DNA from 4 places in the Castellaniella daejeonensis genome. Region 2 is predicted to be linked to each of the others. Evidence: predicted binding sites of a transcription regulator. Region 2 holds the regulator's gene; each other region holds the start of a gene.
What was found. Region 2 encodes sigma-54, which starts transcription at its own class of promoters, with help from an activator protein. Its sites were predicted from a motif close to TGGCANGNAANCTGCTTT; they were not measured.

Region 1: exaC (acetaldehyde dehydrogenase ExaC) is a predicted target of sigma-54. The motif match lies at 6,086-6,103, and genes of this name have one in related genera.
Region 3: ABD022_RS08630 (P-II family nitrogen regulator) is a predicted target of sigma-54. The motif match lies at 5,889-5,906, and genes of this name have one in related genera.
Region 4: ABD022_RS06645 (formate/nitrite transporter family protein) is a predicted target of sigma-54. The motif match lies at 6,433-6,450, and genes of this name have one in related genera.

The regions. Positions count from the first base shown of each region.
Region 1 covers NZ_BAAAFN010000006.1:235,667-243,011, reverse strand. The annotation lists gene dnaG (DNA primase) at 1-1,443, shown strand, start outside; gene rpoD (RNA polymerase sigma factor RpoD) at 1,510-3,735, shown strand; gene ABD022_RS03025 (sigma-54-dependent Fis family transcriptional regulator) at 3,963-5,870, opposite strand; gene exaC (acetaldehyde dehydrogenase ExaC) at 6,191-7,345, shown strand, end outside.
Region 2 covers NZ_BAAAFN010000015.1:101,659-109,003, reverse strand. The annotation lists gene ABD022_RS10250 (TPM domain-containing protein) at 1-936, shown strand; gene ABD022_RS10255 (LemA family protein) at 1-4, shown strand, start outside; gene ABD022_RS10245 (GTPase/DUF3482 domain-containing protein) at 1,002-2,495, opposite strand; gene ABD022_RS10240 (DUF2868 domain-containing protein) at 2,488-3,882, opposite strand; gene rpoN (RNA polymerase factor sigma-54) at 3,944-5,296, opposite strand; gene ABD022_RS10230 (hypothetical protein) at 5,333-5,875, shown strand; gene leuA (2-isopropylmalate synthase) at 6,250-7,345, shown strand, end outside.
Region 3 covers NZ_BAAAFN010000011.1:311,503-318,847, forward strand. The annotation lists gene pheT (phenylalanine--tRNA ligase subunit beta) at 1-1,202, opposite strand, end outside; gene pheS (phenylalanine--tRNA ligase subunit alpha) at 1,225-2,247, opposite strand; gene rplT (50S ribosomal protein L20) at 2,326-2,685, opposite strand; gene rpmI (50S ribosomal protein L35) at 2,699-2,896, opposite strand; gene ABD022_RS08615 (accessory factor UbiK family protein) at 3,160-3,399, opposite strand; gene ABD022_RS08620 (YifB family Mg chelatase-like AAA ATPase) at 3,477-4,994, opposite strand; gene ABD022_RS08625 (hypothetical protein) at 5,139-5,540, opposite strand; gene ABD022_RS08630 (P-II family nitrogen regulator) at 5,941-6,279, shown strand; gene ABD022_RS08635 (ammonium transporter) at 6,303-7,345, shown strand, end outside.
Region 4 covers NZ_BAAAFN010000009.1:153,194-160,538, forward strand. The annotation lists gene ABD022_RS06610 (ABC transporter ATP-binding protein) at 1-836, opposite strand, end outside; gene ddpC (D,D-dipeptide ABC transporter permease) at 833-1,666, opposite strand; gene ABD022_RS06620 (ABC transporter permease) at 1,666-2,688, opposite strand; gene ABD022_RS06625 (ABC transporter substrate-binding protein) at 2,690-4,252, opposite strand; gene ddpX (D-alanyl-D-alanine dipeptidase) at 4,351-4,908, opposite strand; gene ABD022_RS06635 (hypothetical protein) at 4,901-5,431, opposite strand; gene ABD022_RS06640 (hypothetical protein) at 5,428-6,201, opposite strand; gene ABD022_RS06645 (formate/nitrite transporter family protein) at 6,488-7,339, shown strand.

The DNA.
Region 1 (7,345 bases), on a different contig from region 2:
ACGCACTACGAGGATCCCGCCTTGCTGGAATCGGGGCTGGTGATCGAATCCGAGGACGGCCGGCGCCACGACCGCTTCCGCGGCCGGATCATGTTCCCGATCCACAATCAGCGCGGGCAGTTGATCGGTTTCGGCGGCCGGCTGATCGAGCCGGGTGAGCCCAAGTACCTGAATTCGCCCGAGACCAGCCTGTTTTCCAAGGGCAGTGAGCTCTACGGCCTGCACGAGGCGCGCACCGGCATCCGCGCCGAGGGCTGCGTGATGGTGGTCGAGGGTTACATGGATGTCGTGGCCCTGGCCCAGTACGGGCTGAACAATGCCGTGGCGACGCTGGGCACATCCACCACGCCGGAACACCTGCGCAAGCTGCGCCGCGCCAGCGACCGCATCGTCTTCAGCTTCGATGGCGACGGCGCCGGGCGCAAGGCCGCCTGGCGTGCCCTGCAGGCCTGCCTGCCCTGGGTGGCCGAAGACATCTCGATGCGCTTCCTGTTCCTGCCCGAGGGCCACGACCCGGATTCCTATGTGCGGGCCCATGGCATCCAGGCCCTGCGCGCCTATCTCGACGAGGCGATCCCCCTGTCGCGCTTCATGCTCGACGAGCTGGGTTCGCGCCACGATCTGGGCGAGGCCGAGGGCCGGGCTGCCTGCGTGCACGAAGCCCGGCCGCTGTTCGCGCAGATGCCCGAAGGCGGATTCCGCCTGCAGCTGGAACGGGAATTCGCCCGCCTGGTCCGTCTGACGCCCGAGGAACTGTCGCAGCTCCTGGCGGCGGGGCAGGCGGCCGGCGAGGGGCGGCCCGCGGGGCAGGGGGGGGCGCCCGGCCCGGGCGCCAGCAGTCCGGCACGGTTTTCCTCCCCGGAAGGCCCGCATGCGGCGGCGCCGGAAGGCGCTGCGTGGCTCGACAGCGAGGATCCGGGCGCGGGGGCCAGCCTGGACGCCATCCCGCCCTGGCTGGACCAGGCCCCGCCGCGTGCCGCGCGCGAATCCGGCCGCAGGCCGCGCCGGGCAGGCGGGTCGCGGCAGGTCACGCCCATGGCGCGGCGACTGCTGCGCCTGCTGCTGGCGCACCCCGGCCTGGTGGCGGGGCTGGGGGACCAGCAGCTTGAATTACTGGCCCATCATCCCCATCTGGGTTTGGTGAGGGAGCTGATCGGGCTGGCCAGCGCCTGCGGCGCTGCGCATGCGGGGGCCTTGCTGCAGGCCGCCGAGCCCGAATCGGATCTCGCGCGGGCGATCCAGGACCTGTCCACCGAACTCATGGCGCAGGACCTACCCGACCCGCAGGCCGAATGGGACGATGCCCTGCGGGCCATCGAACGCCAGGCGGTGCAGGATCAATGCGACCGGCTGATCGCGTCCGGGCTGGCGACGGCGGAAGACCGCCGCCGCTATCAGGAGCTCAGCCGCCGGCTGGCCCGGCTCAAGGCCGGGGTGGGATGATTCTTCCTCGCAAGTGCAGTAAACTACATGGTTTTCAATAAGTTGTCGCGTCTACGGAACCCACACATGACCCAAGGAACTGGCAAGGCCTCTGCGGCCGCCAAAAAAACGGCTGCCAAGAAAACCAAGGCGGCGGGTATCGCGCCCGAAGCCGAGGTGAAGTCGGCCGGGGCGACTGCGGTGCCCGAAGCCGCCACGGCGAAAAAGGCCGTGCGCAAGACGGCAGTTGAAAAAACGGCTGAAAAACCTGCGGCCGCCAAGAAGGCCGCCGCGTCCAAGCCGCGTGCCGCCAAGGCTGCTCCGTCGGGGCGCAAACCCGGCCGCCCGGCCAAGAATGCCGGCAATGACGGCAGCGACTACGTGGACGACGACGTCGAGGACGGCGAGGTCATCCCCGATCTCAAGCCCCTGCCCAAGCGCGGCGGCAAGCGCGCCAAGGGCGAAAAGGACAGCCCGTCGCGCAGCCAGATGACGCCCGAAGAGCAGGAAGCCCGGCGCAACCGCCTGAAGATCCTGATCAAGCTCGGCAAGGACCGCGGCTACCTCACCTACGGGGAAATCAACGATCACCTGCCCGACGACCTGGTCGACGCCGAGGCCATCGACGGCATCATCAGCACGTTCAGCGACATGGGGATCTCGGTCTACGACCAGGCTCCGGACGCCGAAACCCTGCTGATGAGCGACAACGTGCCCACGGCCGCCAGCGATGACGACGTCGAGGACGAGGCCGAGGCCGCCCTGACCACCGTGGATTCGGATTTCGGGCGCACGACCGATCCGGTGCGCATGTACATGCGCGAGATGGGCACGGTCGAACTCCTCACCCGTGAAGGCGAGATCGAGATCGCCAAGCGTATCGAGGACGGCCTCAAGCACATGGTCATGGCCATCGCGGCCTGCCCGACCACGGTCAACGAAATCCTGGAACACGTGCGCCGCGTGCGCGAAGGCTCCGCCCAGATCGACGAGGTCGTGGACGGCCTGGTCGACGAGGAAGGCGAAGACTACGCCGGCTCGGGCGTGGCTTCCGACGACGACGACGGCCCTGCCGGCGGCATGAGCAGCAAGCAGCTGGAATACCTGCGCACCAAGGCTCTCAAGATCTTCGACGAGGTCGAGGTCTGGTTCGACAAGATGCGCGTGGCCTTCGAGACCGAAGGCTACCGTTCCGCCGCCTATGTCCAGGCGCGCGAGGCCATCCACTCCCAGCTGATGGGCGTGCGCTTCACCGCGAAGATGGTCGAGCGCCTGGCCGATGCCCTGCGCGCGCAGGTCGCCGAAGTCCGTGCCCAGGAACGCGCCGCCATGGCGATCTGCGTGAACCGCGCCGGCATGCCGCGCAACCACTTCATCAAGGCCTTCCCCGGCAACGAGACCAATCTCAACTGGGTGGACGAGGAAGTCGCGGCCGGCCACGATTATTCCGAGACCCTGGCGCGCCACGCGCCGGCGATCCAGGAAATCCAGCAGAAGCTGATCGAGCTGCAGCGCAACGTGGTGCTGCCCCTGAAAGACCTGAAGGACGTCAACAAGCGCATGGCCACCGGCGAGGCCAAGGCCCGCAAGGCCAAGCGCGAAATGACCGAAGCCAACCTGCGTCTGGTGATTTCCATCGCCAAGAAATACACCAACCGCGGGCTGCAGTTCCTCGACCTGATCCAGGAAGGCAATATCGGCCTGATGAAGGCCGTGGACAAGTTCGAGTACCGCCGCGGCTACAAGTTCTCCACCTATGCCACGTGGTGGATCCGGCAGGCCATCACCCGCTCGATCGCCGATCAGGCGCGCACCATCCGCATTCCGGTGCACATGATCGAGACGATCAACAAGATGAACCGGATCAACCGCCAGATCCTGCAGGAAACCGGCGCCGAGCCGGATCCCGCCACCCTGGCGCAGAAGATGGACATGCCCGAAGACAAGGTCCGCAAGATCCTGAAGATCGCCAAGGAACCGATCTCGATGGAAACCCCCATCGGCGACGACGACGATTCCCACCTGGGCGACTTCATCGAGGACACCGGCACCGTCTCGCCGTCGGATTCGGCGCTGCATGGTTCCATGCGCGACGTCGTCAAGGAAGTCCTGGATTCGCTCACCCCGCGCGAAGCCAAGGTCCTGCGCATGCGCTTCGGCATCGAGATGAGCACCGACCAGACCCTGGAAGAAGTCGGTAAGCAGTTCGACGTCACCCGCGAGCGCATCCGCCAGATCGAGGCCAAGGCCCTGCGCAAGCTGCGCCACCCCAGCCGCGCCGACAAGCTGAAGTCCTTCCTCGAAGGCCAGTAAGGCAGGTAAAGCGCAGCCGCAGGCTGCGCAGCAAGGGGGCCGCCTTTTTGTCGCAGGGCCGCCCCAAGGCAAAAACACCCCCTCGGGGGGCAGCAAGCAGCCGCAGGCTGCGCAGCAAGGGGGCCGCCTTTTTGCCGCAGGGCCGCCCCAAGGCAAAAACACCCCCTCGGGGGGCAGCAAGCAGCCGCAGGCTGCGCAGCAAGGGGGCCGCTTTCAGCGGTCCCTTTTTATTTCAGCTTGCGGTACAGCGTGCTGCGGTGGATGCCCAGGCGGCGTGCAGCGCGGCTGACGTTGCCCTGGCTGGCGCGCAGGGCCTGCTCGATGGCCCGCCGTTCCAGTGCGCGCAGGCCAGGATCAGCTTCGGGATCGCCGCAGGCGCCGTCGCCGGAAGGCAGGTCTTCGCCGTCACGGGGCATGTCGAGCCGATACGCCGGTGGCGTTGCGGATGCTGCCGCGATCGGATCGTGTCCGGGACGCCCGGCCGTGGCCGGGGCCGGCGGTGCTATGTCGCCGGGCAGGTCCTCGACGCCGATGGGGGCGGCCCCCGGGTGCTGGCAGCGCAGCCGGCGCAGCACGCTGAAGAGTTCCCGGTAGTTGCCCGGCCAGCCGTGGCGGGCCAGCGCATCGATCGCGTCGGCGCACAGGCGGCCTTCCAGCGCCCGGTAAGACTCGTCGATGAAGGCCGCCAGGTCGGGCCGCGCACGCAGCGGCGGCAGATGCAGCGGCATGTCCTGCAGCCGATAGTACAGGTCGGCGCGGAACCGGCCCTGGGCCACCAGCGCCTTCAGATCCTGGTGGCTGGCGCTGATCAGGCCGAATTCCAGGGGAACGCGCTTGTCCGACCCCAGGGGCTGGACCTCGCGTTCCTGCAGGACCCGCAGCAGTCGGGTCTGCAGTCCCAGCGGCATGTCGCCGATCTCGTCCAGGAACAGCACGCCACCCTGCGCCTGCCGCAGCAGACCGCGCGAACCTTCGCGCCGCGCGCCGGTGAACGCGCCCGGCTCATAGCCGAAGAGTTCGGATTCGATCAGGTGTTCGGGCAGGGCCGCGCAGTTGATGGCGACGAAAGGGCCGGCCTGCCAGGCGCTGCGGGCGTGGATATGGCGCGACAGGACTTCCTTGCCGGTGCCGGTCTCGCCGCACAGAAGGACGGCCAGGCCGGCATCCAGCGCGCGCACGGCCTGGTCCAGCAGGGGGCTGCTGATGGCGTCGGGCGCGGGCAGCGGGCGGGCCTTCGGGCGGGTGGCGGCCGGAACCGCGGGCCGGGCAACCGGGGCAGGGCGCGCCGGCGTGCGCGGCGGAACGACCAGGCGCCCGGTGAGGGGCTGGCCGTCGTGGCGATGCAGCGGCGCATCGCGGGTGTGCAGCGGTCCGTCGATCCATTGCGCGCACGGCGTGCCGATCAGGCGGCTCCAGTCCGCGTTCAGGGCCTGCAGTGCGGCCTCGTTGGCACCGGCGATGCGGGCGTCGTCGTCCAGCAGCAGAATGGCGCGGGTGTCGTCTTCCTGCCCCCGGCCCAGGCGGAAATCCAGCCGGCGCAGCGGGCTTTCGCCGAGGATCTGATCGGCGATGCCGCGCGCCATGCGCTGCACCAGGGCCAGCAGGTAATCGCGCTTGTCGTCGGCCGGGCATGACAGATCGAGGATGCCGAGGATTTCGCCCGCAGCGGAAAATATGGGCGCCGCGTGACAGCTGAGGATGCTGTTGCAGGCCAGGAAATGCTCGGCACCATGGATGCGCACGGCCCGGCCGTCGTGCAGGGCCGTGCCGATGGCATTGGTGCCGCGCTGGGGTTCGGCCCAGCTGACGCCGGGTTGCAGCGCCACGCGGCGCGCCTTGTCCCGGAAGCTGCGGCTGCCGCGTTCGTGCAGGATCAGGCCGCTGGGGTCAGCCAGCAGCACGACGCTGTGGGCCGAGTCCGCCAGCGCGCCCAGAGCGCCGAGGTTCGGCTCGGCCAGGCGCAGCAGATCGCGATGGGCCTCGCGGCGCAGGTCCAGGTCGGCGCGGGGCAGGGGATTGGGATCGGCCAGCAGGGCAGGGTCCAGTTCGGCGCAACGCGCCCAGGACTGGTGAATGCGCGTTGCGGCCTGCGGGCGAGGGCCTGCTGCCAGCTGGATCGTGGGCGGTGTCTGCATGGGAGTCGTCCTCCGGCCGGATGGTGCGGACACTGTCGCGGTCCGCAGCAAAGATTGTCGCCGCATGCGGCGCGGATTGTCGCAAAATGCGACAAGTCCATGTTTTGAAAGCCGATTCTTTTCAGTATGCCATCGCCGGAGGGTCTTTGAAAGACCGGAGCCGCAGGCGGTGGCCGGGCATTCCGGGTATCGCGGCTGCCGTATCCGGCATGGATTGGCATGGTCTTTGCTTTATCGGAAGAGAGCCCCGCCGCATGCCGCGGCGGCGCGCCTGGGTCAGGCCCCGCACGGGGCCGGCCCGCGACCAAGGAGACAGAGACATGGACATGACCGACCTGAAGCACTTTGGCATCGATATCGGCTTTCCCTACAAGAAACACTACGAGAACTATATCGGCGGGCGCTGGGTGGCGCCGGCCGGGGGGCAGTATTTCGACAATCTGTCGCCGATCACCGGGCAGGCGTTCTGCGAGGTTCCGCGCTCGGATGCGGCCGATGTCGAAGCCGCCCTGGATGCCGCCCATGCGGCGCGCAAGGCCTGGGGTGAGACCTCGGTGATGGAACGCGCCGGCGTGCTGCTGCGCATCGCCGACCGCATGGAACAGAACCTGCGCCTGCTGGCCGTGGCCGAGACCATCGACAACGGCAAGCCGCTGCGCGAGACCATGGCGGCCGACCTGCCGCTGGCCATCGATCACCTGCGTTATTTCGCCGGCTGCATCCGTGCCCAGGAAGGCGGGATCTCGGAAATCGACAAGACCACGGTGGCCTATCATTTTCACGAGCCCATGGGAGTCGTGGGGCAAATCATTCCGTGGAATTTTCCCCTGCTGATGGCTGCCTGGAAGCTCGGTCCGGCCCTGGCGGCGGGCAACTGCGTGGTGCTCAAGCCCGCGGAGCAGACCCCCGCCTCGATCCTGGTGCTGATGGAACTGATCGGCGATCTGCTGCCGGCGGGCGTGCTCAACATCGTCAACGGCTTCGGCAAGGAAGCCGGCGCGGCCCTTGCTTCCAGCAAGCGCATCGCCAAGATCGCCTTCACCGGCTCGACGCCCACCGGCAGGCACATCCTGCATGCGGCCGCCGACAACCTGATTCCCAGCACGGTGGAACTGGGCGGCAAGAGCCCGAACATCTTCTTCGCCAATGTGATGGACCAGGACGACGCCTTCTTCGACAAGGCCCTGGAAGGCCTGAGCATGTTCGCCCTGAACCAGGGTGAAGTCTGCACCTGCCCCTCGCGCATCCTGATCCAGGAATCGATCTACGAGCGCTTCATCGAGCGCGCCATCAAGCGGGTCGAATCCATGAAGACAGGCCACCCCCTGGATGCCTCCACCATGCTGGGCGCCCAGGTATCCAAGGCCCAGATGGACAAGATCCTCGGCTATATCGATATCGGCCGCGAGGAAGGCGCCCGCTGCCTGACGGGCGGTGCGCGCAACGTGCCCGGGGCGGGGCTGGACCAGGGCTTC
Region 2 (7,345 bases):
ATGAATTTTCGCCGCATGCTGGCGCAAGCCGTGCTGGCGCTGGGGATGCTGGCGGGCGCGGTCCCGGCGCCTGCGGCGGCCGCCGCACCCGCTCCGGCATCCGCCGCCGCACCGGATACGGCCGGCCAGGTCGCGGTGCCGGCCTGGACCGGGCCGGTCATGGACGAGGCCGGCGCCCTGACGGCCGATCAGGTCCGCACGCTCACCGCCCAGGTCCAGGCGCTGGAACGGCAGCACGGCTCGCAGCTGTTCGTGCTGCTGGTGCCCACCACCGGCAACGAGTCCATCGAACAGTACGCACGCCGGGTCTTCGACCAGTGGGCCGTGGGGCGCAAGAACATCGACGACGGCGTGCTGCTGCTGGTGGCCGTGCAGGACCGCCGCCTGCGCATCGAGGTCGGCTACGGGCTCGAAGGCGCCGTCACCGACGTGGACGCCGGGCGGATCATCCGCGAGCGGATCACGCCACGCTTCGCAGCGGGCGACCTCTTCGGCGGGGTGGAAGCCGGGGTCTCGGCCCTGACGGGCCTGATCCAGGGCGAACCCCTGCCGCCTCCGGAGTCCACCGACGATGACGAAGGGCTCGACGAACGCGTGATGTTCCTGCCCCTGACGTTCTTCGCCCTGATCATGACGCCGCCCATCGGGGCCCTGTTGCTGGGCGGCTTCGTGTTCGTGCTGACCGAAAGCCTGCTCTGGACCGCCGTCGCGGCACTGGCGGGACTGGCGCTCGGCATCCTGGGCCGAATCCTGCACATCCCCGACAAGCTCGCCCGCGGGCGCGGCGGCCGGGGCGGCGGCCGTGGGGGCGGAGGCGGTTTCGGTGGCGGCTTCGGCGGAGGCGGCGGGTTCGGCGGTGGCGGATTCGGCGGTGGATCCTCGGGTGGCGGAGGCGGCGGCCGGGGCGGCGGCGGGGGCGCATCCGGCAGCTGGTAGCAGGCCGGGCTGCCGGCCATTCATGTCAGGCGCCCGCCCGATCGAAGCGGACGCCGGGACCCCGGCTACAACGCGGCGAACAGCGCCTGTGCCATGGCGCCGACCAGCGCCTCGCGCCGGGCATCGGGCGCGGGCTCCTCGCCGATCATGGACCATTCGGGATGGCCGCGCGCCTCGTCCAGCATGCGCTGCACGTCGGGCGGCAGACGGCGCAACGGCTCGGGCGGCGTGCCGGGTTCCTGACCGGTCCCGGGTACCGCGTCCTCGTCCTCCGGCGAAGGGGCCGCCGCCGGTTCGGCGGGATCCGGCTCGGGCGGCGCCACCTGCGCCAGCAGGTCGCCGTCGATGGGCCGCATGGCCGCGTGCCCCCGGCATTCCAGCGCCCGCACCAGGGCCAGCTGGCGTAACCCCAGCAAGTGCAGCACAGGGTCGTCCACGGTCATTTCCGTATTGCCCGCCAGCCGGCCCACCAGGCGCTTGCCCCACTGGCTGGCCCCCTGCCAGGCGCCGCCGATGGCAGCCCCCAGCAACGCAGCGGCCCCCAGGCTCAGCCCCCCGGTCAGCACATCGATGGTGGCCCCCGCCATGGCACCGGTGGCCATGCCCTTGCCGACCTGGATGCCGAAAGTCCGCAAGGTCTGGGGATTGAACAGGTCCATGCCCCAGCGCTCGCCTTCCAGCGGCAGGGGGTGATGGGGAAAGGTCGCCTTGCTGAAGCGGTAGCGCTTCAGCAGCGCGTGCACGCAGTCCTGTTCGCGGTCGCGGGTGCGCTTGCGCAGCCCCAGGGTGATCGAGGCCATGTCCGTCGGATCCTGGGAACAGGGCAACCGCAGCGCGGCGGCATCCACCAGCAGTTCGGCGATCAGGCGCGTGGCGTCCTGCAGCCGGCGCAGGCGCTGCTGGCCCAGGTCGACGCGCAGGGTCTGCAGGGCGGCCGCATGCTGGTCCAGCATCAGTGCCAGGCGTTCCAGCAGCTGGCCTTCGCCATCCAGGGCGGGCGCCACGGTATCGAAATCCACCGTGGCATGCAGCCCCAGCCGGGCCAGCGCGTCGCGCCAGGCGGTCGTGTCCGCGTGCGCCGTGCGGGTGAAGTTCAGCACCGGCAGGATGGGACGGCCGCAAGCGGCCAGCAGCATCAGTTCGTCGCGATGCTTGGGCAGGACGGGATCGCGGGTATCGATGACGTACAGCGCGGCGTCGGTTTCCAGCACCGTGGCCAGCACCCGGCATTCCTGCTCGAAGCGGCCGGCGGCCTCGGGGCTGTCGAGCAGCTTGCGGATGCGGTCCGGCCCATCGTGCCTTTCCTGAGGCGGAGACAGCTGGTCCAGGTAGTCCAGGACGCCCATGGCGTCTTCCAGGCCCGGCGTGTCGCGCAGCACCAGAATGGCCTGGCCGGTCTCGGTCAGCAACTGGGCGCTCTCGACGTGGCGGGTGGTGCCGGGCCGGTCCGCGACCTCGCCGAAGGATTCGTCGCGCAGCAGCGTGCGCAACAGCGAGGTCTTGCCGGTATTGGTGTGGCCGACGACCGCCAGGTCGATGGGTTTCGGGGCGTCAGTCATGGGGGACACTTCCGATGTGTTCGAGCCAGCCGTCCAGGCTGGAAATCCGGGGAACGGCCTGGTGCGACAGGGCGTCCTGCCAGGCCTGCAGGCGTTCGGGCGTGCCGCCCAGGCACAGGGCGCGCAGATCGGGGCAGGAACGGCGCAATTCGTCCAGCCAGGCGGCGGCGCCGCGGTCGGGCGTCAGGCGCGCGTCGCAGACGAAAAGCAGGTGCGCAGGCGGCGTGCGCAGGAGCGCGCGGATGCGGGCGCGGTCTTCCCGGCTGTCGCAGCGGCCGAAATCCACCACGTCGTCCGGCAGCTGGGCCGGCGGCCAGTCCAGGCCGTGCCCCAGCTCGTAGGCCAGCACCGCGGCCCGTCCGCCGGCAGCCGCCACCGGGGCGGCGGGACCGATTGCGCCGTCGATCGCCGGCGCGGGGCGGTCGATGCCCAGGTTGGCGTGCGTGGGCAGCAGCCGCTCGCGCAAATCCAGCCAGCCCGGCAGGCCGGGGTCCACGGTCAGTCTGGCCAGGCGCCGGCGCAGGTGCAGGATGCAGGCGGCCAATGCCAGCAGCCGCGGCAGCAGGCCCCAGACGAGCACGCATCCGATCAGCCACAGGGACCATTCGGCCTGGACACCGGCGGCCAGCGGCTGCGGGCCCAGGCTGGCGGCGATCAGGGCATCGCTGGGCGCCTCGAAGCCCAGCAGGCCGGGCACGCTGCCCAGTATCCGGGTCATGCCGACGAACACATCCGGCGACAGCAGGGTGGTTTCCCAATGGAACGTATAGTGGCGCGCGCTCAACAGCAGGAGCAGCGTGGCCAGGGCCCCCAGGAAAGCCGCCGTCCAGGCTCCGTGGCTGATCAGGCCGATCGCGGTCTTCCAGGCCCGCGCACGGCCGAGCAGGGACAGGAATGCCTGGGCCGCGAGGGCGGCATCCGGCCCCCGGACCAGGCGCCGGGTCAGCCAGAGCCACAGGCGCGACAGGGCGGTCGAATCGGGCAATCCCGGCAGCCAGCCGGCCAGCCAGATCAGGAAGGTGAGCGCATGCAGCCCCAGCAGTCCCAGCAGCGCCAATGCCAGGTTGACCTGGCTCTGGCCCAGGACGGCGGCGGCCGTGCCGATGCCCGCCAGGCAGGCGCACAGCCAGAGCACCGCCAGCGCCCAGCGGGCGCCGACGGACCATTGGACCAGGCGGTCGTGCAGCTCGCCGTGTTCGGCCAGCCAGGCTGCCCGCGCCAGGATGCGGACCCCCAGGTCGGCGGGCGCGCGCAGGGCGGCCTGGCAGGCGGCGCGGTCTTCCAGTGGCCCCCAGTGCGCCTCTCGCAGACGCACGGCCTCGGCCTGCCAATACTGGAGCAGCGGGCCGGCGGGGTGGGGAGCGGCGGTGGGCGGGCGGTTCCGCATGGGGAAACGGGCGGATGAAAACAAGATGATACCGAGTTTTACCGGAACCGGGCGCACGACCCTAGGCGCCCGCGGGTCCGCGCACCTTGCGCACGCCGGCAGGCGGCACGCCCATGGCTTCGCGGTACTTGGCCACGGTCCGCCGCGCGATCACGACGTTCCGGTCGGCCAGCATCTGTGCCAGCCGCATGTCGGACAGGGGCTTGCCGGCCGGCTCCGACGCCAGCAGCTCGCGCATCAGCGCCTGCACCGCCAGCGCCGAGGTATCCTCGCCGGAGCGGGTCTGCACCACCGTGCCGAAGAAGAATTTCAGCTCGTGCACGCCCCAGGGCGTCTGCGCATACTTGAGGCGCGTGGCGCGCGAAATCGTGGATTCGTGAAGATCCAGCGCCTGCGCGACTTCCCGCAGGGTAAGCGGCCGCAGCGCCGCGACGCCCGATTCCAGGAACGCCTGCTGGTGCTTCGCGATGTATTCGGCCACGCGCAGGATCGTCTGCCGGCGCTGGTCCAGGTTGTGGATCAGGCTGCGCGCCTGGCGCATCCGGTCCCTCAGGTCGGGAGACAGATCCTGGTCCGCCAGGCTGTCCGCCAGTTCAGGATTCAGGCGCACGCGCGGCTCGATGGCAGGATTGAGGCTGACCCGCCAGCCGTCCGCCGCCCGATGGAACAGCACGTCGGGCACGATGTAATGAACGGGATCGGCCTGCCAGGCGCCCGCTGGCCGGGGATCCAGGCGCCGCAGGACCCTGTGGGCGGCGTCCAGCATCGCGCGGTCGCAGCCCAGCGCCTCGCACAGGCGCCCCCATCGTCCGGCACCCAGGTCTTCCAGATGGCCGGTCAGGCGGTGGGCACAGGCCAGCACGTCCGCAGGCCATTCGCCGGCGCGCGCCCGCAACTGCAGCCGCAGGCATTCGGGCAGATCGCGCGCGCCCACCCCCGCGGGATCGAAGGACTGCAGCAGGCGCAACGCCGTGGTCCATTCCTCGTCCTCGACGTCCAGTTCCGGCGGCAGGTCCGCGGACAGCGCGGCCGGATCGAATTCCAGATAGCCACGCTCGTCGAGTTCGCCCATCAGCCGAATCACCAGGAAGCAGTCGCGCTCCGTGGCACGGGTCGCATGCAATTGCTGCAGCAGGTGATCGATCAGGCTGGCAGGCTGGCCCGGTTCGGGCAGGTCGTCGGGCAAGGCGGCGCGCGCGGACTGCGACCACAGGCGGTCCAGCCGCTCGGCCTGGGCCGCCGATTCCGGTTCCGGATCGACAGTCTCGAGCAGCGGATTGTCGGCCAGTGCCTGGGCGATTTCCTGCTCCAGCTCTTGGGACGAGCATTGCAGCAGGGCCAGCGCCTGGCGCAACTGTGGCGTCAGCGTCAGGTGCTGATGCTGGCCCAGTTCCAGGGACGGTTGCGCGCGCATGTTCTATCTAAGGCATGTTCAATCTAAAATACGGCCATGAAACCGGAACGAAACGAATCCTCCAGCCGTCGGGATCATGCCCTGCTGCGCAAGATCCTGCTCAAGCTCACGGCCACGTCCAAGATTCTTGCGTCCGCCCTCGTCGTGGTGGTCGTCCTGCTCTGGTATGACGCGCTGAACCGCCTGCTGGCTTTCGGCAACGGCATCGATTATGCCGGAAACCGCATCGTGGGGGCGGAAGCCACCGCCCTGCTGCAGCGCTACAACCCATACTTCTGGGGCGCGCTGGTCACGCTCGGCTCCCTGCTGCTGGCCTACCTGACCTGGCTGGCGGTGCGCGCGATCCTGGCACGAGCCCGCCTGCGTCCCGTGGATCCCGCCTCGTTCCAGCAACTGGCCGACCAGCTGTCCGGCGCCGCGCTCGATGTCCTGCTGTGGGCCTGGCAGACCCGTGACGAACCTCTGCGCGTGGGCGACCTGCTGCTCACCCGGGACGAGCTCTCCGCCGGCCGCGCCAGCCGCCTGCACCGGGCGGCCGAACAGCTCGCCATCCTGGAAAACGCCCGCCAGCGGCAGTAGGCCGACGAGCGCAGGCCGGGACGGCGGCACCGCCGTCCGCCCGGCTTGCCGTTGCGCAGGCGCCGCACTCCGGGGCGCCTGCGCGGTTCCGGCGCCCAGCCACCCAGGGGACGGCGCATGCGGCGCTTGCCAAGCGGCCGGAATTATGTTTGACTTCCATACATGAACGTCACGCGCACTTCTTTTCACGATGCCCAGCAGCGCCCCGCTGCGGGTTGCGCGCGTCCGTTGCCTCTCCTCTCCCTGTCGGGCCTACTGCTGCTAGCGATCGGTTGCCGGGCCTAGCGCCGCGTGGCAGTTCGGCAGCCTGTTTCGCCACACCCTCGCATTCCCGCGTCCGCGATCCGGGCGCACACGCCCTGACAGGTAATGACATGATCAAGAACCCCGCCGACAAATACATCCCGTTCGCCCCGTTTGCACGCGACTTCGCCGAACGCACCTGGCCCAGCCGCCGCATCGCCACCCCCCCGATCTGGATGAGCACCGACCTGCGCGACGGCAACCAGGCGCTGATCGAACCCATGAGCGTCGAGCGCAAGCTGCGCTTCTTCGAGCAACTGATCAAGATCGGCTTCAAGGAAATCGAGGTTGGTTTCCCGTCCGCATCCCAGACCGATTTCGATTTCGTGCGCAAGCTGGTCGACGAAAACCGCATCCCCGATGACGTCACCATCATCGCCCTGACCCAGGCCCGTGAAGACCTGATCCAGCGCACCGTCGAGGCATGCGCAGGCGCAAGGCACGCCATCGTCCACATGTACAACGCGTGCGCGCCGGCCTTCCGCAAGATCGTCTTCCGCATGAGCCGCGACGAGGTCCGCGCCATCGCCGTCGAAGGCACCAGGATGGTCAAGGCCGAAGTCGCCAAGCACCCCGAAACCCACTGGCGCTACGAATATTCGCCGGAAGTCTTCAGCACGACCGAGCCCGATTTCGCGCTGGAAGTCTGCAACGCCGTGGTCGACACCTGGCAGCCGACCGTCCAGGACAAGATCATCCTGAACCTGCCGGCCACGATCGAGGCCACCACGCCGAACCTGTACGCCGACCAGATCGAATGGATGCACACCCATCTGGCCCAGCGCGACAAGATCGTCCTCAGCGTTCACCCCCACAACGACCGGGGCACGGCCGTGGCCGCCGCCGAATTCGCCGTCATGGCCGGGGCCGACCGCATCGAAGGGTGCCTGTTCGGCAACGGCGAGCGCACCGGCAATGTGGACCTGGTCACCCTGGCGCTGAACCTGTACACCCAGGGCATCCACCCGGGCCTGGATTTCTCCGACATCGACGAAGTCCGCCGCTGCGTGGAATACTGCAACCAGTTGCCCGTGCACCCGCGCCACCCCTACGCCGGCGACCTGGTCTTCACGGCTTTTTCCGGCTCGCACCAGGATGCCATCAAGAAGGGCTTCGCGGTGCAGCAGGCCGACGCGCCGTGGGAAGTACCGTACCTGCCCATCGACC
Region 3 (7,345 bases), on a different contig from region 2:
CGGGCGGGCAGCCTGACGACCTGGTCGTCCAGCGGACCGGCCTGGCCGCCGCAGACTTCCAGGATCAGGGCCGTCATCAGATCAAGGTGTTCGGGGATGGTGGCGAAATCGACCCCCCGCTCGAAACGGTGCCCGGCCTCGGAATTGAGCTTGTAGCGGCGCGGACGGCCCATGATGGCCTCCGGCCACCAGAAGGCGGCTTCCAGGTAGACGTCGGTCGTGTCCAGGGTGACGGCCGAAGCCTGCCCGCCCATGATCCCGGCCAGGCTTTCGAGCGACCCGCCAGCCTCGATGACGCCCACGTCGGACGCCAGTTCGACGGTCTGGCCGTTGAGCAGCTCCAGTTGCTCGCCTTCCCGCGCCCAGCGCACCGTCAGGCCGCCCTGGATCCGCTGGAGATCGAAGACATGGGTGGGCCGCCCGAGTTCCAGCATGATGTAGTTGGAAATGTCCACCAGCGCCGATACGGGCCGTTGGCCGGCGCGCTCCAGGCGCGACTTGATCCAGTCCGGCGTGGCGGCACGCGCATTGACGCCGCGGACGATGCGTCCGGCAAAGCGGCCGCACAGGTCCGGCGCCTGCACGGCGACAGGCAGGCGGTCATCGATGGTGACGGGCACCGTGGGCGCTTGCGGCGCGCGCAGCGCGCAGCCGGTGAGTGCCGCGACTTCGCGCGCCACCCCCAGGATGGAAAGGCAGTCCGCCCGGTTGGGCGTCAGCTTCAGGGTGTAGATCGTGTCGTCCAGATCCAGCGCCTGCCGCAGGTCCTGGCCCGGCGTCAGGCCGGAGGACAGCTCGAGCAGACCGGCGTGATCCTGGGACAGGCCCAGTTCGCGCGCCGAGCACAGCATGCCGTGCGATTCGACGCCGCGCATCTTGACGGGACCGATGCGCAGGCCGCCCGGCAGCTCAGCGCCGATGCGCGCCAGGGGCACCACCAGCCCGGCCGCGGCGTTGGGCGCGCCGCAGACGATCTGCAGCGGTCTGCCCGAACCGTCATCGACGCTGCAGACACGCAGCTTGTCCGCATTGGGGTGAGGCTCGACCGCGTCGATGCGCGCCACCACCACGCCGGAAAACGGCGGTGCATAGGTTTCCGCGTCCTCGACCTCGAGGCCGGCCATGGTCAGCCGATGGGCGAGTTCCTGGCCGTCGATGTCGGGATCGGCCCAGGCGCGCAGCCATGATTCGGGAAATTGCATGGTTCGGATTCCGTGTCGCTGACTAGTCGTTGAACTGGCGCAGGAAGCGCAGGTCGCCTTCGAAGAACTGGCGCAGGTCGTCCACGCCGTAGCGCAGCATGGTCAGGCGCTCCAGCCCCGAGCCGAAGGCGAAGCCGATGTAGCGCTCCGGATCCAGCCCGAAATTGCGTACGACCTGGGGATGCACCTGGCCGGAGCCGGAGATTTCCAGCCAGCGTCCCTGATTGGGGCCCGAGGTGAACATCATGTCGATCTCGGCCGACGGCTCGGTGAACGGGAAGAATGACGGCCGGAAGCGCAGGGTCAGGTCGTCGGTCTCGAAGAAGGCGCGCAGGAAATTCGTGTAGACACCCTTCAGGTCGGCGAAGGAGATGTCCTCGGCGATCCACAGGCCCTCGACCTGATGGAACATGGGCGAGTGGGTGGCGTCGCTGTCGACGCGGTAGGTACGCCCGGGCGCGATGACTTTGATGGGCGGCTTGTTCATGCGCGCGTAGCGCACCTGCATGGGGCTGGTATGGGTGCGCAGCACCAGCGGCAGCCCGCCGGCATCCTTCATGTCGACGTAGAACGTGTCCTGCATGGAACGCGCCGGATGGTTTTCCGGGTTGTTCAGTGCGGTGAAATTGGTCCAGTCGTTTTCGATCTCGGGGCCGTCGGCCACGTCGAAACCGATCGAACGGAAGATCTGCTCGACGCGCTGCCAGGTGCGGATCACCGGGTGGATGCCGCCCGCGCCGCGTCCCCTGCCGGGCAGGGTGACGTCGATGGTCTCGGCCGCCAGGCGCTGGTCCAGCACGGCCTGGGCCAATTCGGCCCGCCGCGCGTTCAGCAGCGACTCGACCTGCTGCTTGGCTTGGTTGATCTGCGCGCCGCGCGTGCGCTTTTCCTCGCCCTGCAGGGTTGCGAGGCCCTTGAGCAGCGCAGTCAGCGACCCCTGCTTGCCCAGGAAGGCGGCTTTTTCGTTTTCCAGCGTGGCGGCATCCCCGGCCTGGGCGAAGCGTTCACGGGCCTGGGCAATCAGTTCGTCGAGCGATGAGTCCATGGTGCATTCCAAAACGCAAACGGAGCCCGATGGAGCTCCGTTTGCGATGATACAGAATCGAAAACGAAACTGTGTCGGTCAGGCGGCCAGCGCGGATTTCGCCTGGGCCACGACAGCGGCAAACCCTGCCTTGTCATGCACGGCCATGTCGGCGAGGACCTTGCGGTCGAGTTCGATCGAGGCCTTCTTCAGGCCGGCGATGAAGACGCTGTAGGTCACGCCCAGTTCGCGGCAGCCCGCGTTGATGCGGGTGATCCACAGGGCGCGGAAGGTGCGCTTTTTATTGCGGCGGTCGCGATAGGCATACTGGCCGGCACGCATGACCGCCTGCTTGGCGATCCGGAATACGTTGCCGCGGCGGCCGCGGTAACCCTTGGCGGCCTTGATGACTTTTTTATGGCGTGCACGAGCGGTGACGCCGCGTTTGACGCGAGGCATGTGTAATCTCCGATCAGGCGAAAGGCAGCATCGCCTTCACGGAGGCGACGTTCGTTTCATGGACGGCAGCCGAACCGCGCAGCTGGCGTTTGTTCTTCGTGGTTTTCTTGGTCAGGATGTGACGCTTGAAAGCCTGGCCGCGCTTGATGGAACCACTGCCGCGCACCTTGAAGCGCTTGGAAGCGCCTTTTTTGCTCTTCATCTTGGGCATGACGATACTCTGTTGGCTTGGCAAACCCAGGTGACCCGGGATCCGGGCGCTTGTCAGACCTGGCATTCGCAATCATTCGGATCCGGCATGCGCAACCTGCATGCGCGAATCCCGCTTCTTCCTTGCTTGCCCCGTGCCGTTCTGCCGGGCCGCCCCTGCAAACCGGGAAAGGCATCCAGCCAAAAAGGCGATCCCTCGGGCGAAGCAAACCCGAAAGAAATTGGGAAAAGCCCTTGATTATAGGGCGATTTGCAGGGGTTTGTCTATTCGCCCCCTTGTTCCAGGGCCTGGACACGGGCCTCCAGGGATTCGATGCGCTCGAGCGCACGGGCCAGCAGATCGGCCTGGATGTCGAATTCTTCCCGGGTGACCAGGTCCATGCGGGCAAATGCCTGGGCCATGAAGGCCTTCATGTTGCGCTCGATATCGGCTGCCGGGGTCTTGGCCAGCAATTCGGACATGTTCTTCTGGAAATCGTCGAACAATTGATTGGGGGCGATCATCGCTGCCTCCTGGGATGGGCAAGGAAAACCATCATTCTACCCGCCCCGGCCGGTCGCTCCGGGACCGCGTCCCGAACCTACGCGGCGCCGCCGGGACGGTACTGGATCGCCTGGCCGACATGCCCGGCCTCGACCCGGTCGGCGCCGTCCAGGTCGGCCAGTGTCCGTGCCACCCGCAGGGTCCGCCGCGTGGCGCGGGCCGACCAGCCCCAGGCCGACGCGGCACGCGCCAGCAACGCCCGCCCATCGGCATCCGGATTGCCGTGGCCATCCAGGGCCGCGCCGTCCAGATCGGCATTCAGGCACCCCTGGCGCGAGAATTGCCGCTGCCGGGCGTCCACCACCCGCGCCCGGACTTGCGCCGAAGGCTCGCCGGGTGGGGCCTCCAGCCACGCGGCTTCCACGCCCAGGCTGACGTGCAGATCGATGCGGTCCAGCAGCGGCCCGGAGATCCGCGCCCGATAGCGCGCAATGACATCGCTGGAGCAGGCGCATTCCCGGCGGGGGTGAGGATGCCCGTGCCAGCCGCACGGACAGGGGTTCATGGCGGCCACGAGCTGGAAGCGGGCGGGAAAAGTGCAGCTGCCGGCGGCCCGGGCGACCGTGACGATGCCTGTCTCCAGCGGTTCGCGCAGGGCCTCCAGGGCCCGGCGGTCGAATTCGGGCAGTTCGTCCAGAAACAGCACGCCGTGATGGGCCAGGCTGATTTCCCCGGGCCTGGGATGGGCTCCCCCACCCACCAGGGCCGGCATGGATGCCCCGTGATGGGGCGCCCTGAACGGCGGCACCCGGGACAGTGACGGCCGGGACCGCGCCAACCCATGCACGGCGGCGACTTCCAGGGCCTGCTCGGAACTCAGGGGGGGCAACAGGCCGGGCAGCCGATGCGCCAGCATGCTCTTGCCGACACCGGGACAGCCGCTGAGCAGCAAACCGTGCCCGCCTGCGGCAGCCAGCTCCAGGGCGACCCGCGCCGCCGCCTGCCCATGGACATCGGACAGGCATGGCACGGGGGCTTCGTCCCGAGGGTCGTCATGAACCGGCACGGCGGCGGGCAATTCTGCCCTGCCGGCGAAATGCGCAACGACTTCATCCAGCCCCGCCGCAGCCAGAACCCTCAGACCAGGCACCCGGGCAGCGACACCTGCCGACGCCGGCGCCATGATGAGCGAAGCCTGCGGATCGCCCCGGGCCACCGAAAGCGCAATCGCCAGCGCGGCATCCGCCGGCAGAATGGCGCCCGTCAGCGACAGCTCGCCCACCAGCACGTAATGCCGCACGTCGGGCACTCCGCCGCCGGCATCGGCGATCTGACCCGACGCCAGCAGGACCCCCAGGGCAATCGGCAGGTCGAAGCGGCCGGAATCCTTGGGCAGGTCGGCGGGTGCCAGATTGGCGGTGATGCGGCCCGCCGGGAACTCGAAGCCGCTGCTCAGCAGAGCCGAACGCACCCGCTCGCGGCTCTCGCGCACGCCCGCACCCGGCAGGCCGACGATGGAAAAAGAAGGCAGGCCGCCGCCCACGTGGACTTCGACCTGCACGGGCCGGACCTGCAACCCGAACAGGGCCCGGCCGGATAGAACGGCAAGCGACATCGGCTCCTCCCGCGTCATCCCCTGCGCCACTATAAGAGCGGCATGCGGATCGGGGGGAGCGGGCGTGACGGAACTGTCCCGCCCAGCCGCGCCTGCCCGGCGCGCCGCCCGGTCCACCGGGCCGGCACGCCGGAACGGCAGCCCTTACTTCGAGCTGCTGCTGGAATTGCCGACTGCGCCCTGGATGGCCGCATCGGCCTTGGCCGCGCCTTCCTTCACGGACTCGCGGGCGCTGTTGGCCGCATCGCCGGCCTTTTCGGCCAGTTCACCCGCTTTTTCGGACACGGCCTGGCCGGCTTCGGCCATCTTGTCCTTGGCTGTTTCAGTGGATTCCTTGATCTTGTCCTGCATGGACTGCTGATCGGCCGGCGCGCTCTGCTGTTCCTGCGGAGCGGGCGCGATGGGAGGCACGGGAGCCGGCGTGGGCGCCGTCGAAGGCGCGGGAGCCGCCGGAGGCGGCGCAGAAGCGTCATCGCTCTTGGAGCAAGCACCCAGCAGGCTCAGCGATGCCACCATGGCGGCCAGAGTCAGCGTTTTACGCGTCATGTTCATGATCTTCCCTATACAAAATTCCGCTGTCATTGAAGTGGCGGATCATCTTCGAGGACCGGTCTGTTACAACCGGCTTGGTTACAATTCTAGCGGCCCTGGATCAGGGGTAAACCCTGACTTGTAATGACTGATGTCCAGCAACACCGCCATGCCGGACAGCCCGCCAGAGCCGCCTTCCCAGGAAAAAACCGACCGGATCACCCGGCCCGCGCCCACATTCCGCATCAACAACTGGACACAAAGGCACCGTTTCGGGGCATGCCTGCACCTGCGTAGTGCAGACTCTCCGCCATGCCCTTTCACGCTGCACTGCGCCGCTACGCTCCCACTCCGCCCGAAAATTGGCATGCCTTTTGCTTGAACCCTGATGCAAGGACACTGCAAAGGAGCTTTCATGAAACTCGTCACCGCACTCATCAAGCCTTTCAAACTGGAGGAGGCTCATGCAGCGCTGGAGGCTGCCGGCATCCAGGGCATGACGGTCACCGAAGCCAAGGGATTCGGCCGGCAGAAAGGACACACCGAACTCTATCGGGGCGCGGAGTACCAGGTCGATTTCCTGCCCAAGCTGCAGGTCCAGGTCGCGGTCCCGGATTCACTGGTCGAAATGACGGTGGAATGCCTGTGCCAGTCGGCCCGGACAGGCAAGATCGGCGACGGCAAGATCTTCGTCACCCCCCTCGAGCACGTCGTGCGGATCCGCACGGGCGAAACCGGCGAAGCCGCCCTCTGACCCTACTGGAAAAGGAGTACCTGATGGACAAGAGCGATCTGGTCTGGACCATGATCTCGACCCTGCTGGTCTGGCTGATGTGCATGCCGGGACTGGCGCTGTTCTACGGCGGCCTGGCACGCAAGCGCCACGCGTTATCCGTCATGACCCAGACGCTGGGCGTCTGCGCACTGGTCGTGGTGCTGTGGTTCTTCTACGGCTATTCCCTGGTCTTCACCGAGGGTTTTGGCGGCCTGGGCGGATGGTCCCGTCTCGGCCTGGCTGGCCTGTACCAGGGTGGTGACGCGGCACCGCTACCCTTGCTGGGCACGATCCCCGAGCTGCTGTTCGCCCTCTTCCAGGCAACATTCGCTGCCATCACCTGCGGGCTGATCACCGGCAGCATGGCGGAGCGCACCCGCTTCGGCGCCGCGCTGGCCTTTGCCGGCCTGTGGTTCACGCTGGGCTACATGCCGATTGCACACATGGTCTGGGCCGGAGACGGCTGGCTGCACCTGCGCGGCGCACTGGACTTCGCCGGCGGCACCGTGGTTCACATCAGTGCGGGCGCGGCCGGCCTGATCGGCGCGCGGTGGGTCGGCCCACGGCTGGGATACGGCCGTGAAGCCATGCTGCCCCACAGCCTGCCGCTGAACCTGACCGGCGCCGCCCTGCTGTGGGTGGGCTGGTTCGGCTTCAATGGCGGCTCGGCGCTGGCTGCCAACGAGCAGGCCGTCCTGGCCGTGGCCAATACCCTGCTGGCCGCCGCCTGCGGCGTACTGGCCTGGGCGCTGGCGGAGCGGGTGCTGAAGGGACGGGCCTCGCTGCTGGGCGCGGCCTCGGGCGCCATCGCCGGACTCGTGGGCATCACGCCCGCCGCCGGCCTGGTCTCACCGGGCGCGGCGCTGGTCATCGGTACGCTCGCGTCCTGGGCCGCACTCTGGGGCGTGAGCGGCCTGAAGCGGCGCCTGGGTATCGACGACGCCTTCGATGTCTTCGGCATCCATGCCGTGGGCGGCATCGTCGGCGCCATCCTGACGGGCGTGTTCTATTCAGCCGACCTCGGCGGCCCCGGCCCGGCGGGCAT
Region 4 (7,345 bases), on a different contig from region 2:
TAGGGATGGCGCGGCGCGTTCAGCACCCGGCCGGTCGGCCCCTGCTCGACCACCGTCCCCGCATACATGACGTACACCCGGTCGCAGAACTGGGACACCACCGCCATGTCATGCGTGATGAACAGGATCGCGGCCCCGCGCTCGCGGGCGCGGAAGCGCAGCAGCTGCAGCACCTGGCGCTGCACCGTCACGTCCAGCGCCGTGGTGGGCTCGTCGGCGATCAGCAGCGCCGGGTCGCAGGAAAACGCCATCGCCGCCATCACCCGCTGTCGCATGCCGCCGGACAGTTCGAAGGGATAGGCCCGGAGCACCCGGTCCGGGTCGGGAATCATCATGTCGCGCAGCAGGGCTTCCGCGCGCTCCAGCGCCTCGCGCCGGCCCAGGCGGTGATGGGCGCGCAGCACGCCCGTCAGCTGGTCGCCGATGCGCCGGGTGGGATTCAGGGCCGTCATGGGCTCCTGGAAGATCATCGCCGCGCGGCGCCCGCGCCATTCCCGCATGCGCGCTTCGGAGGCGGCCAGCACGTCTTCGCCGCACAGGCGCAGGCTGCCGCCCGTGATCCGGTGACCCCCGGGGGGCAGCAGCCGCAGCGCCGCCATGGCCGTGACCGACTTGCCCGAGCCGGATTCGCCCACCACGCCGACGATCTCGCCCGGCATGACGCGCAGGCTGACACCGCCCAGCGCACAGACCGCGCCGCCGAAGACGGGGAATTCCAGCGACAGATCGCGGATCTCGAGGACGGGCTCGGCCACGCCACTGTCCAGCGCGCCAGCCAGCAGCCCGGGGGCGGAACGCCCTGCCCGGGCTTGCAGGGATGCCGGATCGGCGCTCATTTCACCCTCGCCTTGGGGTCCAGCAGATCGCGCACCCCATCGCCCACCAGGTTGCAGGCCAGGGCCGTCACCAGGATCGCGCAGCCCGGCGTCACGGTGTACCACCACTGGTCCAGCAGGAAATTGCGGCCGGTCGCCACCATGGCGCCCCATTCGGCGGTGGGCTGCTGCGCCCCCAGGCCGATGAAGCCCAGCGCTGCCGCCATCAGGATCGCCCCGCCGATGTCCAGTGTGGCCTGCACCACGATGGGCGAGGCGGCGTTGCGCGCCACATGCCAGCGCACCGCATGGCGGCGTGTCGCGCCGAAGGTCCAGGCCGCCTGCACATAGGCCATTTCGCGGATGCTCAGCGTCTGCCCGCGCGCGAGCCGCACGTAGAACGGGATGCGCACCAGCGTGATCGCCAGCATGGCATTGAACAGGCTGGGCCCCAGCGCCGCCGCCAGCGCCATGATCAACACCAGCGAAGGCACCGACAGCACCACATCCATGGTCCGCATGACCAGGCTGTCGAAGCGGCCGCCCATGATTCCGGAAAAGCAGCCGATCACGGCACCCGCCACGCTGGCGCAGCCGGCCACGAACAGCCCCACCCCGATGGACTGGCGCCCGCCGTAAAGCACGCGGCTGAAGATGTCCCGGCCCACTTCGTCGGTACCGAACCAGTGCGCCGCCGACGGCGCGGCCAGCCGGTGCACCAGGTCGATGCGTTCGGGATCGTAGGGCGCCACCCAGTCGGCCAGCAACACGGCCAGGCCCACCGCCGCCAGGATCGCCAGCCCCAGCAGCATCAGGGGATTGCGGCGCAACTGGTACAGCAGGTAGCGCATCAGCCGACCTCCCGGATGCGCGGATCGAGCCGCCGGTACAGCAGGTCCACCAGCAGGTTCAGGATCACATAGGCAAAGGACACCACCACGGCGAACCCCATCACGGCCGGGAAATCCAGCGCCTGGATCGAATCCACCACATAGGCCCCCATGCCCGGCCAGCCGAACACGGTTTCCGTCAGCACCGCCCCGTACAGCAGATCGCCCAGGGCCAGGCCCAGCACCGTCACCGACGGGATCAGCGCGTTGGGCAGCGCGTGGCGCACCACCACCGTCCACGAACCCAGGCCGTAGGCCCGGGCGGTGCGGACGTAGTCCTCGCCCAGCTGCTCCAGCATGGACGAACGCACCTGCCGCGCGACCACGCCCAGGTGCACGAAGCCCAGCGTCAGCGCGGGCAGGATCATGTGTTCGAGCGCGCTGCGCCAGACCACCCAGTCGCCGGCCACCGCCGCGTCGATCAGGTACAGCCCCGTGATGCCTGGGGGAGGAGACAGGCCCTGGTCGATGCGCCCGCCCCCCGGCAGCCAGCCGAGCTTGCCGTAGAACACCACGATCAGGCCCAGCCCCAGCCAGAAGGCGGGAGTGGAAATGCCGGTGACGGCCAGCGTGCGGGCGATGTGGTCGATGAAGCGGTTGCGGTACACCGCCGACAGCACGCCCAGCGGGATGCCCAGCAGCGTTGCCAGCAGCAGGGCCGTCAGGGCCAGCTCGAGCGTGGCGGGAAAGAACGCGGCGATATCCTGCAGCACCGGGCGGTGCGTGCGGATCGATGTGCCGAGATCCCCCTGCAGCAACTGCCCCATGTAGCGCAGATACTGCTGCGGCAGGGGCAGGTCCAGGCCCAGCTGCGCGCGGATGTGGGCCACGATTTCCGGCGTGGCCCGGTCGCCCGCCACCAGGCGGGCCGGGTCGCCGGGCACCAGATGGGAAATGGCGAAGGTGATCAGGGACACCCCGACCACCACCCAGACCAGGCTGGCCAGCCGCCGCCGCACCACGGACAGCCAGGACACATTCATCTTATTTCGTCATGTCGGCGACGTTGAAGACGCGTTCGAGCATGGGATTGAAGACGAAGCCCTTGACGTTCGCCCCCAGCCCGGCCTGGTAGTTCTTCTGGTACAGGTAGGCATAGGCCGCGTCCTTCACGACCTGCTCCTGGACCTGCTTGTACAGCGCCACACGCGGCGCCTGCTCGCTCAGGGTGGCGGCTTCGCGCAGCCACTGGTCCACCTGGGGATTGGCATAGAAGGACCGGTTGCCCGCCAGCCCCTTCTTGTCCGAATCGAACCAGTAGCTGGTGAACATGTAGGGATCCGCGAAATCGGGGCTCCAGTTGCCGATGGAAATATCGAAATTGCCCTGGCCAAGGTTCTCGCGCAGCGTGGCGTTGGCCAGTTTTTCGAGCTTGACCGGCACGCCGATGGCAGTGAGATTGGCCTGCACCGTGAGCGCGATGGGTTCCCAGGCGGGATCCTGGGTGGAATAGCGCAGCAGCAGCGGCGACTTCACCCCGCCGGCCTTTTCCACCAGCGCCTTGGCCGCCGCCACGTCCTGCTTGGGTTGCGGCAGATCGGCGTCATGCCCCCACATGCCCTCGGGGATCGGACCGCGCATCTGCTTGGCCTGCCCCATCATGATGCCGTCCACGATGCCCTGGTAATCCAGCGCGGCCACCACGGCGCGGCGCAGGTCAGCGTTCTGCAGCGGCCCCCTGGCGTTGTTCAGGTACAGGTAGGTCACCCGCAGCGACGGGAATTCCGCCACGTGCACGGCCTGGTCCTTTTTCAGGGCCTGGAGCTGATCCACCGGCAGTTCCTCGGCCACGTCCAGGTCGCCCTTCTGCAGCTGCAGGCGGCGCGCGGAGGCTTCCGGCACGATCTTCACCACGAACTTGTCGAGCGTGGGCTTCTTGGAGCCGGCGTAGTTCGGATTGCGTTCCAGCACCAGCGACTGGCCCTTTTGCCAGGACACCAGCTGATAGGGCCCCGAGCCCGCGGTGTGGCCCGACAGCCAGGCGTCCGCGTCGTCGCGCTGCATGGCCTTGGGGTTGACGATGGACGCGCCGTTGTTGGCCAGCGTGTAGAGGAACGGCGCGAATGGCTTCTGCAGCGTGAAGCGCACGGTGAGCGCATCCGTGGCATCGACCTTCATGTCGGCGGGGAAAGCTTCGGACGGCCCTTGTTTCTTGGCCAGCAGCCGCTCGAAGGACTGCTTCACGGCCTGGGCATCCACGGGCGTGCCGTCGGAAAACTTCTGGCCGTCGTGCAGCTTGAATGTCCAGACTAGGTTGTCCGGCGAAGCCGACCAACTGGCGGCCAGGTCGCCTTCGACTTCGGTCGAGCCGTGGCCGTCGACCTGCTTGTAGCGCATCAGGCGCTGATAGGCCGGGTAGGTGACGGTCCAGTCGTTGTTGTCGATGGTGACGGCCGGATCCAGGGTCTGGGGATCGGCGGGCTTGCCGATCACCAGCGTATCGGCCGGCGTGGCCGCGAGCGCGCCGCCCGACAGGATACAGGCCCCCACGCCCATCACCGCCGCCATCAAGGCGCGGCGGATACCCGTGCGAATCGTGAATTGCATATCGCCTCCGTCCAATGAAAACCCCATCGGCGGAACGCCCGAGCCTTGGCAAGACCGCGTCCGCCCCCGTATCCGGCCCGCGCGGGCCGGCACACAGATCAGTCAGCGACGACCCGTACCAGGTCGCTCTCCGGCAGTAACGCATATTCCCGCGCGTCGGGCAATTCGTAATGCCACCACTCCGTCGGGATCGACCGGAAGCCGGCCTGCAGCATGATCCCCAGCAACAGATGGCGGTTGCGCTGCGCGTCGGGCGGCACATCGTCGCGGTCGTGATGCGACTGGTCGCGCATGTCGTCGAAATCCGTGCCCATGTCCAGGGGCGAACCGTCGGCGTCCAGCAGCCCGACGTCCACCGCCACGCCGCGCGTGTGGTTCGATCCCTGGGCCGCGTCCGCCACGTAGCGCGGATCGGGCAGCATCCGCCAGAACACCGCCTGGGCAGCCGCCGGGCGGTAGGCGTCGTAGACGGCCAGGGCCAGGCCCGCGCGGTGTGCGGCCCGGGCCGCACGCAAGAGGCAATCGGCCGCGGCCGGCCTCAGGGCGCAACGGGCGCCGGGCGCGTACACCGGCCGGCCGGTCAGGTTGCCGGGCGTGGCATAGGCCAGCGCGATGTGCAAGCCGTCGGTTGCGGGGATTTCGATCAGGTCAGGCATGCGTGCGCGGCGCTGTTCCGTAGAAAGGGAAGTGATGATGCAAATGCCATGCAGGAACAGGATCTTTAGGCTGTGCCCACGACGGGCCGGCGTGTTCCCGGGCACCTTCATAGATACGGCGGCTGCCGGAGGCATCCAAGTAAATCACACGCAAGACATGGCGTCCAGCCACACCCAAACAAGAACAGGGCTGGATTTCGTGGCAGGCCTGGGCGATCAATTTCACATCGTCCCGTGCCACCCGCCGCGATACGCCGGATTCATACGGGTTGAGATCATTCCATAAAACACCCGCCACCTGGCCATGAGGCACATTGAACGGGATGGATCGGAAGTTCTTGAGGGGAAGATCCGTGATCGACTGCTTCACGCCGAACTCCGCCGCCACGATGGCAGAGAAATACATGGGAATCTGCCGCCCCAGCAGAAACTGGTAATACTTGACCGCCACACGATGATGCAGTCGACTCCCATCGACCAGGGAAATCAGGAAGCTGGTATCGAGCAAGACCGATGTCGTCATGCCCCACCATTTCTCAGGTCTTCCAGCCAGGCGGTCACATCGGAGACACCCGACCATGCAACCGTCCCGCGCCGTACCATCGCGTCGAACTCCGCCTCGTCATAAACGGGCTGGTGCGACTCGAACGAGAGCAGCCTGGGATGACGGATCATGCCGGTCAGCAGATTTTCCTCCGCCGCGATGTGAAGCAACGCAGGGCGATACAAGCGATTCTTTTCTTCCCGGGCCAGCAGATCCTGGGTTGCCGAGATCTTCAGTACCGTGCCATCGTCCATTTCCAGGTGGACATTGACCCTGACCTTGCCCCCCCAGTCCACGATCCGGCCATGGACATATTTCTCGACAGCCACCCATGGATCTTCGACCTTGCGGAAGCTCGTCTCATGGCTGATGAGCCAGTTCAGGCGCTCATCGACATCGGCCACACGATAAACGCGATGGGGATTCTGCCGCGAAGACGCCTGCCAGCGTTCGATCACGGCAGCCCGTTTTGGGTCGATCCGACTCAATGCATCCTGCGTTTCTAGCCGAGCCAGATCCGCCCATAACGTGGTTGCCGCCATCAGTCCGGTCGCCACCAGAGCCAACGAGCCGTCTTCCATTGAGACCAACACCTCGGACGGATCGATGTCCCTGGAGGTTCCCCGCAAGAACTCGGTGACGTCTTTCTGAAACTCCCCCAGCAGACTCAAAGGCACGTGCTTGAGCCCGACCTCTGCATCATTGATGCGGTCGCTCACGGCAAAGCGAAGGGCATTGAGCGGTTCCATATCCTCATTCTAGGCCCAAGCACGCCCGTCGTCAGCACAGTGACGGGACAGGATTGGCACGGCCGTCCATGGTGCACCCCGGCACCGCATTGATGCAGGCACGCCCCACCGGCGACCTTCGCGGCCGGCCCGGGCCGGAGTCGCTACCCGCCCGCCGCACGGCGGCGCCAGGCACCGCAACCCAGGCGCAGCGCGCCTCGCGGCAGGCGGCCCGGTCCCGGACGGAAAAGTTGGCACGTGAATTGCTTAACCCTGAATGAAGTCCTTTCACCGACAGGGAGCACCTATGTACGACGACACCATCGACGGCTTCGTGAAAGCCGCCAACGCCAAACTCGGCCTGCTGCGCCGCGCGCCCCTTGGATTTTTCGTGGGCTGCATGCTGGCCGGCGCCTACATCGGCCTGGGCATCATCCTGATCCTCAGCCTGGGCAACCACATACCGGCGAACGTCCGGCCGCTCGTCATGGGCGCCACGTTCGGCATCGCGCTGATCCTCGTGGTCATCGCCGGCGCCGAGCTGTTCACCGGCCACACCATGGTCATGGCGCTGCGCCGCTACCGGGGCCAGGGCAGCTGGGCCGAGGCGTTCTCGGTCCTGGGCGTGAGCTGGATCGGCAACCTGTGCGGCGCCGCCGTGCTGGCGGGCCTGTTCGTCATGGGCGGAGGCGGCGGGCTGCTGGACGACCCGCAGGGCCTGCTCATGACCGTCGCCTCGCACAAGATGAACGGCACGGCCGCCAGCCTGTTCGCCCGTGCCGTGCTGTGCAACTGGCTGGTATGCCTGGCGGTCTGGATGTCGGCGCGTGTCTCTTCCGACAGCGCCCGCTGCATCGTCATTTTCTGGTGCCTGATGGCCTTCATCGCCAGCGGCTACGAACACAGCGTGGCCAACATGACGCTGTTGCTGCTGGCGCTGATCGGCAATCACCCCGAGACCGTGAGCCTGGGCGGCATGGCCTGGAACCTGGCGTGGGTGACGCTGGGGAACATCGTCGGCGGCGCCGTCTTCGTCGCCGGCGCCTACCGGGCGGCCTCGCCCGCGCCGATGCTCGCACCGGCAGCCGTTCCCGCCGCCGCTGCCGAGCGTGAGCCCGGCACGCGGCCGGCGCTGGACGCCTCTGCCGCACGGCCCTGACCCCCA